Regions from separate parts of the Colwellia sp. BRX10-9 genome, predicted to be linked through region 2. Evidence: predicted binding sites of a transcription regulator. Region 2 holds the regulator's gene; the other holds the start of a gene.
The links. The regulator MetJ, encoded in region 2, represses methionine synthesis genes. The targets are predictions, from matches to a motif close to TAGACGTCTAGACGTCTA.
Positions count from the first base shown of each region.

Region 1: the regulator MetJ is predicted to act here: its motif matches at 3,583-3,600, upstream of metA (homoserine O-succinyltransferase).

Region 1 is NZ_JACGVV010000030.1:10,882-18,440, reverse strand. It holds gene metH (methionine synthase) at 1-2,391, opposite strand, end outside; gene metA (homoserine O-succinyltransferase) at 2,451-3,398, opposite strand; gene recA (recombinase RecA) at 3,858-4,895, opposite strand; gene mutS (DNA mismatch repair protein MutS) at 5,233-7,559, shown strand, end outside.
Region 2 is NZ_JACGVV010000002.1:251,956-259,514, reverse strand. It holds gene rluF (23S rRNA pseudouridine(2604) synthase RluF) at 1-421, opposite strand, end outside; gene H4J69_RS02360 (hypothetical protein) at 909-2,360, opposite strand; gene metL (bifunctional aspartate kinase/homoserine dehydrogenase II) at 2,554-5,004, opposite strand; gene metB (cystathionine gamma-synthase) at 5,045-6,202, opposite strand; gene metJ (met regulon transcriptional regulator MetJ) at 6,386-6,715, shown strand; gene H4J69_RS02340 (hypothetical protein) at 6,738-7,091, opposite strand; gene H4J69_RS02335 (malic enzyme-like NAD(P)-binding protein) at 7,338-7,559, opposite strand, start outside.

The DNA.
Region 1 (7,559 bases), on a different contig from region 2:
TTCGGCTTTCGCCACGCGTAAGATGTCATCACAAGAAACCATGACACCTAAATCAATAATTTCGTAGTTGTTACACTGTAAGACAACACCGACTATATTTTTACCAATATCGTGGACATCACCCTTTACTGTTGCCAGTAAGATTTTGCCGTTTGATTTTATTTCAGTTTTTTCAGCTTCAATGAATGGATTTAAATGAGCAACAGCTTGTTTCATCACTCGGGCTGATTTTACCACTTGTGGCAGAAACATTTCGCCAGCACCAAATAAATCACCAACGGTATTCATACCATCCATTAATGGTCCTTCAATAACATCAAGAGGTCGTTCAGCCACTAGCCTTGCTGCTTCAGTATCTTCGACAATAAATTCATTAATGCCTTTAACCAAAGAGTATTCTAAACGCTCTTTAATCGGTAGCTCACGCCAGGTTAAATCAGCCTTATTGTTTTTGCTCCCCGCTTGCCCACGATAAGACTCAGCCACATCAAGTAAGCGTTCTGTTGCATCGTCATCGCTATTTTGTATAACATCTTCAACAGCAAGGCGGAGATCGTCAGGAATATCTGAATAAATAGCTAACTGACCTGCATTTACAATGCCCATGTCCATACCATTTTTTATTGCGTGGTATAAAAACACCGCATGAATCGCTTCACGTACTGGGTTATTACCACGAAATGAAAATGATACGTTAGAAACACCGCCCGAAATCATCGCATGAGGCAGGTTTTCTTTTATATCGGCAACCGCTTCAATAAAATCTACCGCATAGTTATTATGCTCTTCGATACCGGTTGCTACCGCAAAAATATTGGGATCAAAGATAATGTCTTCTGCAGGAAAGCCTATTTCATTGACTAAAATTTCATAAGCACGTTTACATATTTCATACTTACGTACCCGTGTGTCTGCTTGACCTTGTTCGTCGAAGGCCATAACAATAACAGCCGCACCATAACGGCGTAATAGTTCAGCTTGTTTACGGAAGTTTTCTTCGCCCTCTTTCAAGCTGATTGAGTTAACAACCCCCTTGCCCTGAATACATTTCAAGCCTTCTTCTAAAATATCCCATTTAGAAGAATCAAGCATAATAGGCACTTTCGCGATATCTGGCTCACCAGCAATTAAATTCAAATAACGGATCATCGCCGCTTTTGAATCAAGCATGCCTTCATCCATATTTATATCTATAATTTGCGCGCCATTGGCAACTTGTTGCAGGGCAACAGCGACGGCTTGTTCGTAATTTTCTTCGGTAATTAAGCGCTTAAATACAGCAGAGCCAGTAACATTAGTTCGTTCGCCAACGTTAACAAATAATGAACTTTCCTCTATGGTTAACGCTTCAAGCCCGGACAAACGACAAGCAATTTTCCTGGCGCTAATTTCCCTAGGTTTTACATTGGCAACCGCATCCGCCATACCTTTTATATGCGCTGGCGTTGTACCACAACAGCCACCAATAATGTTAAGGAATCCCGATTCAGCCCACTCATTGACATGAACATTCATATCTTCGACGCTGAAATCGTATTCACCAAAGGCATTAGGCAAACCTGCATTAGGATGAGCTGAAACAGCAAAGTCTGATATTCGACTCAATTCTGCCACATATTGTCTTAGTTCAACCGGACCTAATGCACAGTTCAAACCAAATGAAATAGGTTTTGCGTGGCGCAATGAATTATAAAAAGCTTCGGTGGTTTGTCCTGACAATGTTCTGCCTGATGCATCAGTAATGGTACCCGAGACCATTACAGGTAAACGTAACTGTAATTCATCAAAAACAGTTTCAACCGCAAAAATAGCCGCTTTAGCATTTAAGGTATCAAAGATAGTCTCAATAAGAATAATATCTGAGCCACCTTCAATCAGTGCTTTCGTTGATTCTATGTAGGCATCTTTTAATTGATCAAAAGTCACATTTCGATAAGCAGGATCGTTAACATCGGGTGAAATAGAACATGTTCTGTTCGTTGGCCCTAAAACGCCGGCAACAAACCTTGGTTTATCAGGGTTTTTAGCGGTGAATTCATCCGCTGCTGCACGGGCTATTTGTGCCGCCGCTAAATTGATTGCCGCACTGTACGACTGCATATCGTAATCTGCCATCGCAATCGTGGTGGCATTAAAAGTATTCGTTTCAATAATATCAGCACCCGCTTCAAGGTATTCATAGTGAATAGCTTTAATTACCTCGGGTTGTGTAAGCACTAACATATCATTATTGCCTTTGACATCAAGATGCCAATCAGCAAACTGTTCACCTCGGTAATCTTGTTCTTCAAATTTATAGGCTTGGATCATCGTCCCCATAGCACCATCTAAAATAAGAATTCTTTTTTGTATTTGTTGCTCAAGACGACTAAATGATGCTGATTTTTTCATACGATTTCTCTACTTTTACTTTCAAACTTAATTTAATGACTAGATATATCCGACACTGTTTATATTTCTGCGTCTGGGTGTATTGCTTTAATATTTGTTGCATCTAGCTTGTACGGTGTGATCTGATAAACATAATAGTTTAACCAATTAGTAAATAATAAACTGGCATGACTACGCCATGAACTGTGTGGCACTTTTGTTATGTCATCATCAATATAATAATTATTGGGCATAACTGCATTAACATCAGCCTTAAGATCACGTTGAAACTCTTCATCTAGCGTGGTTGAGTCATATTCTGGATGTCCGGTTAAATAGACTTGTTGTTTATTTTTGCTCGCGACCACATAAACGCCTGCTTGTGGAGATTCAGCTATAATTTTTAATTCAGGAATTGATAGGTAATCAGACTTATCAATATATCCAAATCGTGAGTGTGGGACATTAAAAAATTCTTCAAAGCCGCGGGTAAGCTGTTCTTTTTGGTCGATGGGGCTATGCTGAAAAACACCAGATAATTTTTCTTTTCTTAAATGTCGTCGCAATCCATAGTGATGATATAGAGCGGCATGAGCAGCCCAACAAGAAAACATTGTTGAGGTGACATTTTCTTCAGCCCAATCAAATATTTCACAAATTTTATCCCAAAAAGTTACTTTCTCGTATTCCATTAACGCCAATGGTGCACCGGTTATAATTAAGCCATCGTATTGAGTATTTTTAATGTCATCAAAGAGGCGGTAAAAATTATCTAAGTGCTCTTTCGGCGTATGTTTCGATTCATTGGCGTGAATACGCACAAAATCGACATTTATTTGTAAAGGTGTATTAGACAATACCCGTAATATTTGAACTTCTGTTTCAATTTTATTAGGCATTAGATTGAGAATAGCGACTTTCATTGGGCGAATTTCTTGACTTGCCGCTCTACGCTCAGACATTACAAAAATATTTTCTTCACCTAAAATAGACAAAGCAGGTAATAAATCTGGAATTTTAATGGGCATAGCGTTTACCTAATCAAATAATGTCAAACAAGCATGAACACTTCGTTCTCTACTTTCATTTATTAACTTATATTCTGGCTACCAATCAACATACAGGTTTCGACTAACTCAAGTACTACGAATGATAACGGATATATAAATATTATCATTTTATGGTACGTGGATTTTTAGCTATGTCAACATCTAAACGTATAGACGTCTATAATGTTTTTTACGTTAATATTATTTGTCATCTATAACCCTAGCGAGTAAATATTGGTGGAACTAGCCTAATAGAGTGCTACGTAGATAAACGGGGGGTATTGGGCAGTAAAGATGCTTAGGTAAAATACTATATAGCACATTAAATAACGATAGCATAAGAGAGCAAAGTCACTAATTAGATATAAAAAAGCCACTGTAAATACAGTGGCTTAATAATTGTTTAAACTTTTATGTTTAATGTGTAATGTGTAATGTTTATTCTACAGCTTCTTCTTCTTTAGCTGGTTTTTCACTTGCTCTTACACTTTTAATTAACAGTAAGTCGCGTAAACGCTTATCAAGTTCTTTTGCCATTTCAGGTTTTTCTGCTAAAGATTTAGCCGCATTTGCTTTACCTTGGCCAATACGATCGCCATTGTAGCTATACCAAGAACCGGCTTTTTCAACCATGTTATGCAAAACGCCTAAATCAATTAATTCACCTAAGCTGTTAATACCTTCGCCATATAAAATCTGAAATTCTGCTTGTTTAAAAGGAGGCGCTATTTTGTTTTTAACCACTTTTACGCGGGTTTCGTTACCAATAATTTCGTCGCCTGCTTTTACAGCACCGATACGTCGAATATCTAAACGAACAGAAGCATAAAACTTAAGTGCATTACCACCCGTTGTGGTTTCAGGAGAACCAAACATTACACCAATTTTCATACGAATTTGGTTAATGAAAATAATCATGGTATTAGATTTTTTCAAGTTACCTGTCAACTTACGCATTGCTTGTGAAAGCATACGGGCTTGTAATCCCATATGAGAGTCACCCATATCGCCTTCAATTTCTGCTTTTGGTGTAAGTGCAGCAACAGAATCGACAACAATAACGTCTATAGCACCTGAACGCGTTAGCATGTCACAAATTTCCAATGCTTGCTCACCGGTATCAGGCTGAGAAACAAGTAATTCGTTAATGTTAACACCTAACTTTTCAGCATAAATAGGGTCAAGTGCATGCTCAGCATCAACAAAGGCACAAACTTTACCGTTACGCTGAGCTTCAGCAATAACTTCAAGCGTTAACGTTGTTTTACCACTTGATTCAGGACCATAAATTTCAACAACACGCCCAAGTGGCAAACCACCCGCACCGAGTGCAACATCAAGCGCCAATGAACCTGTAGAAATGGTTTCAACATCCATGGTGTTATTATCACCAAGCTTCATAATTGAGCCTTTACCAAATTGTCTTTCAATTTGACTTAATGCTGCTGCTAATGCTTTTTCTTTATCGTCTTTCATGTTTGTTCCGCCGATGTTGCTAAGATTTCGTTTTGATGAAGCAAGTATACTGTATGACCGTACAGTATCAAGCTTTTTTACAACTATTTTAATTATATTATCAAAAACAAAACAAGGTGACTTATAAGTTATTGATAAAAAAAAGAATAACAAGCACCGATAACTTTTAACTATTACTCATCAAAAAGTTACTATTTATATTATCACGGTAAAATCCTTGCCTAAACTTTATCGTATTCAGTAAAAATTTTAGTTAAATAAATAGAGTCTAAATTTGCCAGTTATGACATAATTGCCACCTTACTCTTTCATTGAACTTATGAGTTACCGCATAGAAATGACCACAGCAAACTTAGACTTATCCTCACACACCCCTATGATGCGCCAGTACTTAACCATTAAAGCTGAGTTCCCTCATATTTTAATTTTTTATCGCATGGGTGACTTTTACGAGTTATTTTTTGATGATGCGAAAAAAGCATCTGATTTGCTCGATATTTCATTAACCGCTCGCGGCAAGACAGGTGGCAATGCAATACCTATGGCAGGCGTTCCCTATCATGCGGTGGAAAATTATCTAGCAAAATTAGTACAACTGGGTGAATCTGTTGCTATTTGTGAACAAATTGGTGACCCAGCAACCAGTAAAGGCCCTGTTGAACGTAAAGTTGTTAGAGTTATTACCCCAGGTACGGTGAGTGATGAAGCATTATTACTTGATAAGCATGACAATCTAATTGTTGCGGTAAGTGAAGGTAATAATAAGTCATCGCAACGCTTTGGGCTGTCTTATCTTGATATGACCAGTGGTCGCTTTGTACTGACTGAGCCAAATACCATTGAACAGTTACAAGCTGAACTACAGCGTTTATCTCCTGCTGAATTACTCTACAGTGAATCGTTCTCAGTGCCAGGGTTACTAAAAGGCTATCAAGGATTAAGAAGAAGACCTGAATGGGAGTTTGATTTAGACACAGCTACTAATTTACTAAATACACAATTTGGCACTAAAGAACTTTCTGGCTTTGGTGTTGGTGATAAATCATTAGGCTTAATGGCCGCTGGTTGTTTATTTCAATATGTAAAAGAATGTCAACGCAGTGCGCTTCCTCACATTCGAGCCATTATTTGTGAGTCTTCTGCTTCTGGTGTCATTTTAGATGCGGCAACTCGTCGTAATTTAGAACTCACGCAAAACTTACAAGGTGGCTTTGAAAATACCCTAGCATCGGTATTAGATAAGTCAGCGACACCAATGGGTTCTAGATTACTAAAACGTTGGTTACATTTTCCTTTACGTGATTTAAACATATTAACTGCACGTCAAAATGCAATTAGTGAACTATTGTCACAAGATTTAACGACTGAATTATTTAGCCAACTTAAATCTTTTGGTGATATTGAGCGTATTGTTTCTCGCATTGCCTTACGCTCTGCGCGTCCAAGAGATTTTGCTCGTTTACGTAATGCTTTAAATCAATTGCCTGAACTTCAGCAACATTTACAAACTTGTCAGCAAGCACATATCACTGAATTAGCGTCAAAAAGCTTTCCAATACCCGACTTACACGACTTATTACAGCATGCTTTAGTTGAAAACCCACCCGTTCTTATCCGTGATGGTGGCGTTATTGCCAAAGGCTATCATGAAGAACTTGATGTCTTACGTGACTTAAGTGATGGAGCAACTGAATTTCTTGCCCAACTCGAAGCGCGTGAAAAAGAACGTACCGGTATTAGTTCCTTAAAAGTAGGCTATAACAGGGTTCATGGCTTCTTTATTGAAATGAGTCGTACTGCCGCGAACGATGTACCTGATGATTATATTCGCCGACAAACCTTAAAAAATAACGAACGTTTTATTACCAATGAACTAAAGCAACACGAAGAAAAAGTGCTTAGCGCACAGAGTAAGTTTCTCGCCTTAGAAAAACGTTTATATGATGAATTGTTCGATTTAGTGTTACCTGATTTAGAAAAACTGCAATTACTTGCTCAAGCTGTCGCAGAACTAGACGTTTTAAATACCTTTGCAGAACGCGCAGAAAGCCTAAATTATGTTAAACCAAGTCTAAGCCAAAATGACGGTATTGAGATTAAAGCCGGTCGTCATCCTGTCGTTGAGTTAATGACTAGTGAGCCCTTTATTGCTAATCCTGTTACCTTAAATAATGAACGTAAGATGTTGATCATTACGGGTCCTAATATGGGCGGTAAATCAACCTATATGCGTCAAACAGCGCTCATTGTTTTATTGGCTCATATTGGTTGCTATGTCCCTGCTGATGCGGCAAACATTAGTATGGTTGATCGAATATTTACCCGTATTGGCGCTTCTGACGACCTAGCGAGTGGTCGTTCAACCTTTATGGTTGAAATGACAGAAACCGCAAACATTCTCCATAATGCAACAGAAAAAAGTTTAGTGTTACTTGATGAAATAGGCAGAGGAACCAGTACTTATGACGGTTTATCTCTTGCTTGGGCTTGCGCTGAAATGCTGGCGATTAAAACTAAAGCCTTTACTTTATTCGCTAGTCATTATTTTGAGCTAACCCTGTTAGCCGATCAGATACCAAGCTTGGTTAATGTTCATTTAGATGCGGTTGAGCATGGTGATACCATCGTCTTTATGCATACCGTTCAAGAAGGCGCTGCAAGTAA
Region 2 (7,559 bases):
TGACAATATACTCTTTGTCATGGGCATTTTCAGCGCGCAAAATTTTATTAACGATATCACCATCACTGGTCAAGAAAATTAATCCTTCTGAAGGCTTATCTAAGCGCCCTATCGGAAAGATCCTTTCTTTGTGACCAATAGCGTCAATAATATTACCTCTAACATGTAACTCGGTCGTACAGGTAATACCCACTGGCTTGTTATAAGCAATGTAAACCCGGTCAGATTTATTAGCCGGCATAGCACCAATTTGCTTACCATCAACAAAAACCACATCACCCGCTTGTACCTTAGTACCTAACTCAGGGGTTTTACCATTGATCGTAACTCGACTTTCTTCAATCAACTTATCAGCAGCTCGGCGCGAGCAGTAACCTGATTCACTGATAAATTTATTCAGTCTTTTTTCTTGATCGCTCACGAGATATTCCAAAGTTATGCAAAGTAATAAACGCCATTTTACCTGAACTTTAACAGACAGTGAAAAAGCATTATGGTTATTTAGCCTTATTTGACAGTTTTTGATTAATATTTACTGTAAATATCCCTCTTTGGTAACAACAACAGGGTAAGTCTACTTACTTAACTTGCTAAGTGTTTTCACTATGGCGTTATAAAAGCAAAGACTTTAACGTTATTTAGCTTTGTTCCACAGCTTTTGATTAATATTTACTGTAAATATCCCTCTTTGGTAACAACAACAGGGTAAGTCTACTTACTTAACTTGCTAAGTGTTTTCATTATGGCGTTATAAAAGCAAAGACTTTAACGTTATTTAGCTTTGTTCCACAGCTTTTGATTAATATTGACTGTAAATATCCCTCTTTGATAACAACAACAGGGTAAGTCTAATTACTTAACTTGCTAAGTGTTTTCACTATGGCGTTATAAAAGCAAAGACTTTAACGTTATTTAGCTTTGTTCCACAGCTTTTGATTAATATTGACTGAAAAGAATTCTCCTGGCTGCCAACAGCGAGGAAGTAGATCTAGTTGTTTACGCTCATGGGAGTTTGACACTAACAACTCTAAGATTTCATGGAGGCGCTCTTTACTGATAGTAGAGAAACTTTTAGCGGTTTCAGTAAAATATAAATTAGCAGATTTTTTAATGACTATCTCTTGTCCATGACTTATGAAGGCTAAGTTGCGTGTTGCCGTTCGGCAAATAGGATAATCAGCATTTGCAGGATAAAGCTGGCTAACGATGGCATATTCATAGCGGTCGTTAATATCTTGCTCATACGGGACATAGGTAACACCATAACCTTGTGGAAAATGGCCAGTAATTTTTGTCAGTGCATTAACCACTGCTTGACAACAAGCTCCCCGCTCCGCGTTTTGATTAAGAACATAATAAACTTTCGGTAATAATTTGTAGTTATAGCTATCTTTTGTCGACAAGATAATAGAACTGTATATTTGTGGTACTTTAAGAAGGTTGCCAATACCCTTTTTTGGGTTGACGGCACTTTTGAGTAAATGCTTAATGAACAATAATTTTTTATGCTCAACGACATTGTGCTCGTCGCGATCTTTTTTTGAATTACCAATATATATACCGGCGCCAATACCATCAATAAGATACTTAACCGTTTCTCGATAATTTATTTGTAAGAGTGCTTTACGCTCTTCAATAGGTAAGGTTCGATGAGGATCTTTTTGATAATCTGCACCACGCAAAATGGCTAGCGACTCGGGGTGGCTATTACCGATATCTTGTAATAGCGCCGCCATGACCAGTGGAATTTTTACTTTCTCTACAAAGGCTTGATAGGCCTCGGGATTATCTTCAGCCAACGTTTGATATTGCTCTGCGTTGATATCCCCCAAAGCACTTTTGATATAGGGCTCAACAATATGTTGATCCATGCATAGTCGGTCAAGTAAACGCAAACATAACACGCTTTTATAAAGCGGTTTATGTTGCTCGTTGGTTAAAGCAATTTTTCGCCCCTGGGTGGGGCTCACTAATTGTATGGTACCTAAAAGCTGGCTAGATTTACGATTACTGTCTTCAAAGCAATCACCCTCAGACAACTTGATGATCTCTTTACAGAGTTTATAGAGGTGTTGATGACGCTCATTACGTTCAAAGCGCAATTCCTCGTAATAATTGCGTTGTTCACGTTCGAGTCTTACCCGTAAAGCTTTAGCTTTATCCGTGGCTGTTTGCCGACTAACTTTTTCAATATTTTGCTTGAGCTCATCTAACTTATGCTCAATAAAAGATTGTTTTTCATAGTACTCAATCGCACGCTCAAGAACGGAATCATTTAATTGGCTGTGGCCATAAATTCTGCTTAAAAGACTTTTTACTTGGCTGGTAAAATAGCTGTCGCTATAGGTTTTATTTTCCATGTAAATACAACTTGGTGCCTGTGCTAAGTAGCTACTTTTTTTAATTATCTAAATGCTAGTTAATAATGCGATAACAGACAAGTGTTTATTAGTATCGATTGAGAAAAAGCACAACCTACAAGTTGTGCTTTTTCTCATTTAGCGTATTAATGCCTTAGTGTAGTAATAATGATGATAGCTAGATTATGCTAATTTAACTTAGACCTTTGATTTTAACTTGGTGTTTTTTACCGGCCAGTTGCTGGCAAATACTCACTAAGTCTGAATGTAGGCCACCCGCGGTAACATCACGACCCGCGCCTGGTCCACGAATAATAAGGGGGTTATCTTGATACCAATGGCTCTTAATTAAAAAGATATTATCACCCGGAGTTAAAGAGGCAAAAGGATCATTCTTAGCAAGCGTCGCAAGATAAACCTTAGCGCTCAATTGGCCTTGTTCGTTGACACAGAATTTTGCAATATAACGAATACAGGCTTGCTGTTTAGATGCGCTAGTGAGTTGTTCAGCAAAGTAACTGTCCAAGTCTGCTGACTTTGCTAAAAATTCTGTCGTTGATAACCCTTGTAAGGATTCTGGCACTAAATTTTCGCATTCAATATCATCAAGTGATAATTCAAAACCTGCCATACGCGCTAAGATCAGTAATTTTCGTTGCACGTCTCGCCCAGACAGATCTTCTCGTGGATCGGGTTCAGTGATCCCTTGAGATAAGGCATCCATTAATAAGGTTGAAAACGGTACACTGGCATCATAGGTTTCAAATAGCCAAGAAAGCGTGCCTGAAAAAATTCCTGATATTTCCGTTATCTTATCGCCACTTTTCAATAAATCGTTAATGGCAAAGTTAACCGGTAAACCGGCGCCAACAGTAGTACTGCCTAACCATAAGCTTTTATTTTCAGCCGCGGTTAATACTAAGTCATTATAACGAGCGGTACTGGCAGAAGCCGCCCATTTATTGGCACCAATAACATGAATACCTTCTTTAAAGAACTCACTGTATAAATCACTAAAATGTTCGCTAGGGGTGATATCGACAACAATTAATTCGTCGTAAGGATGGTTCGTTAACCACGACATCAATAAGACATTATCACAAGGCGTAGCATCTCTTTCATAAAGCGACATTGCTTGATTAACATCGATACCATCGGTATTAAGCAGTGCTTTTTTAGAAGTGACTAAACCGACTAAATGAACGTTCTCTAACACAGAGACTCGATTGAGTTGCGCGGGTAACAAGTCTAAAAATCGTTGACCTATATTACCAAGCCCTGAAACAACAACACCTATGTGTCGAGCGTCTTTAGTCATATCATAATGAACATTATTAAGTAACTCACCGGTACAACTCTGCTGAAGAATGGCGATAATACTATGCTCACTTAACGAGTTCACCACCTGCAGTACATGAGTATGTTTAAGGGCACGTTTAAAACGCGCTTGGATATTACCTTGATTTACCACACTATGACCAACAATCGCTATAATCGACACCGGTGTGAATGATACTTCGGTATCATGACTCGCCAGCCACTGACTCACTAATTTTTGTTGTGTTTGGTGGATAACCATAAAGCCTTGCTGAACATCACTACATATCGCAGAAAACTCATTACTGGCTTGTTCACCAAACGAACCGGCTAAACTGGTCGATTTTACCAGTAACAGATCGTTAAGCGAGGTAACCGACAATTCCTGTTTAGCAATTTGACCAAATTTTCCTATCTCTGTACCAGAAATTTCAGGATCAAAGCTACTTGCTACATGAAGGTGTGTGCTGTGGTTAGTGAGCGGCTGTAAGGTTTTTGCATGCAGAACCGGGTTACCTAAGCGGCCTAATTCTTTCGCGACACCATTAGGTAAGCGATGTAATTTACGGGCAAGTGGTACAATACGAGGATCGGCACTATAAATGCCATCAACGTCAGTCCATAGGGTAACATTCAGCGCGCCCGACAGTGATGCAATAATTGTTGCTGAATAGTCACTACCATTACGACCTAAAGTACAGGTTTCACCTTGAGAATTTTTAGTGATATAGCCAGTAATAACCGCCAACTTTCCTTTTTGTAAGTTCTGCTGAAAATTTTGACTACTTTGCTGATTGTCGACTGCACAGTCTTTATCATTATTGATAACCAGAAAGTCACGCGCATCAATAGCATAACTTGGACAAACTTTTTCACTTAACACCGCCGATAATAAACGCGCCGACCACAGCTCACCAAATGCCAGCATATCTGCATGGTGTTGGCTTGGCTGATCAGATAACCAAGCCGTTAATTGTGTTATATCATCAGACAAAACCTTGATAAGGTCTGCTGCACTGCTAGGGTTCAATAACTCACCAATTAATGTGCTTTGTGATTTCTCTAGTGTTTCAATAGCCAAAAACAGCTCGTCACTTTCTTCAAGTGCGAGTTTATAAATATTGAATAAGTCATCCGTAGTGTTTCCATTTGCCGAAACAACAACTAAATCATTTAATTGACAGTTTTGACGAATAATATCAACCACACGTTCAATACATTGGGTAGTTGCTAAGCTACTGCCACCAAATTTATGTACATGAATAGCATGCTTCGCCAGTTGATTATTCCCTGATGATAATTGTTCTACTGTATTTGACTGTGTCATTTTCACTCATTAATTCTTCTACTAAAAATAGTCTACAACTTTAAATTTGGCTTGCCGATAAAGCTTGTTCTAAGTCATTAATAATATCACTAACATCTTCAATACCGACAGAAATTCGGATTAAAGATTGAGTAATACCCGCTGCAATTTGTGCTTCAATTTCCATACCTGCATGGGTCATCGTTGATGGATGACTGATTAAACTTTCAACGCCACCTAATGACTGTGCCAAGGTAAAGAGTGATAAGTTGTCAAAGAGTACTTTAACCGCTTCAACACCACCTTTTATTTCGAAACTCATCATAGCGCCAAAATCTTTTTGCTGACGCTTAGCAATTTCGTGTCCCGGGTGATTTTTTAAACCAGGAAAGTATACCGCGTTAATTGCTCGATGATTTTCTAAGTATTTTGCAACAGCATTAGCATTTTCTTGATGCTGTTTCATGCGCAGTGGTAAGGTTTTTAAGCCACGTAATGCCAGATAACTGTCGAAAGGTGAACCCGTAATACCAATACAATTTGCCCACCACGCTAGCTCTTCACCCAGTTCTTTTTCTTTTGTTACTAACACCCCACCCACAACATCACTATGACCATTAATATATTTAGTTGTCGAGTGAAAAACAATATCAGCACCTAATAATAGCGGTTGCTGTAACAAGGGAGAAAGAAACGTATTATCTACTGCCACTAAAGCACCAACAGCATGACTGGCTTGAGTAACCTTTTTTATATCAACCAGCCGTAATAATGGGTTACTGGGTGACTCAATCAAAACTAATCTTGGCTTTTGTTCAAGCGCTTGCGCTAACGCTTGATCATCGTTTTGATCAACAACAAGCACATTAAATAAGCCACGTTTTGCTAGGTGGGTAAACAAGCGATAACTTCCACCATAGCAATCATGTGGAATAACAACCGTATCTTTTGTTGTCAGTAACTGACAAATTAAGTGCACCGCTGACATTCCTGTGCTGGTAACAATGCCTACAGCACCCTGCTCTAAATCAGCGATAGCTTGTGCAAACGTGCTTCGAGTGGGGTTGCCTGTTCTGGAATAATCAAATTGGCGCTTATTGTTGAAGCCTTTTAAAGCATAAGTACTCGATAAATGAATGGCAGGAACAACCGCACCGTGATGTTCATCACTATTAATGCCGGCTCTAACAGCTAATGTTGCTGGTTTTTTGCTTGTCATTTTTTGCTCCAATCGGGCAGTAAAATCAAATAGATGTTTGGACGTCTATAACTCTAAACGCTTTACTTTTGTCGGTCAAGAACTTTAGACTTCTAAACTTCTACACATTCGTTATTGACTCAACGCCAACAACCAGTAAAATCTAACTTATAAAAAGTAATTTAGCTAAACAAAGGTAATTAAATGGCAAAGTGGAATGGCGATTATATAAAACCATACGCCGAACATGGTAAAAAAAGTGAGCAAGTTAAAAAAATCACGGTCTCAATCCCGTTGCGGGTACTGAAAGTGTTAACGGATGAACGTACTCGTCGGCAAGTTAACAACTTACGCCATGCAACTAACAGCGAATTGTTATGTGAAGCTTTTCTGCATGCTTTTACCGGACAGCCTCTTCCTGATGATGGCGATTTAACAAAAGACAATACAGAGATGCTACCTAAAAGTGTGCGCGAAGCCTTAATAGCAAAAGGTATTACCGACTTCAGTCAATTTGAAATTGAAGACGAGTAGCTAAGGGTCTTAATACACTTCCTCAAAAAGACGCTCTGGCGTCTTTTTTTATGCCCATACGGTAAGCATCTACAATAGCCAATAACCAACAAGTTAGTAGTGTATAGGTTAATATACTCATTAAGATAGGGTCAACAATAATGGGATTTTTTGACATCTCTGCGATCAGTGCTTGGCTATTGAGCGCAACGTCACCTGATTTAACTTTATTAATAAGTGGCTGATATTGCCTCATCACTTCTTCAATATACAAATATACTGTCACAGAAAAACTTAAAATAAATAACGTAGCCCGTCGATAAGCGTGACACATTAGTTGGCCAATACCCGGGTAAACAAGTGCTGAGAGTAAAACGGCTTTCGTTGAAGTTTTCATTGTTATTCGTCCTACTCAATATTGTTATGCTTTGCCATCGGTGACATTATCTACAGAGGTGCAAGTATTAATGATTTGTCAGGAATATAGATGACGTACAAGAGGTAACTGCTCCTGCGTTACCCTATTTCTTAATTCCTACTTTCTGCGTCCATGTAGTCACTGCACCATGACCTACTATTTGTCATAAATAAAAAAAGGAGAGTCGAGCTCTCCTTTTACAGCGTTATTAATAAATACTACTGATTATTCCATATAGTTTTCAGGTAATTCTAGGGCTGCCACTCCAGACTCAACCGCCGCTTTAGCAACGGCAAGCGCTACTCGACCACACAAACGTGGATCCATCGGCTTAGGAATAATATACTCCTTACCAAAGGTCAAACTTTTCTCACCACTAGCATCTAACACTTCTTGCGAAACAGGTTCCTTTGCTAATTCACGAATTGCATGGACAGCGGCAATTTT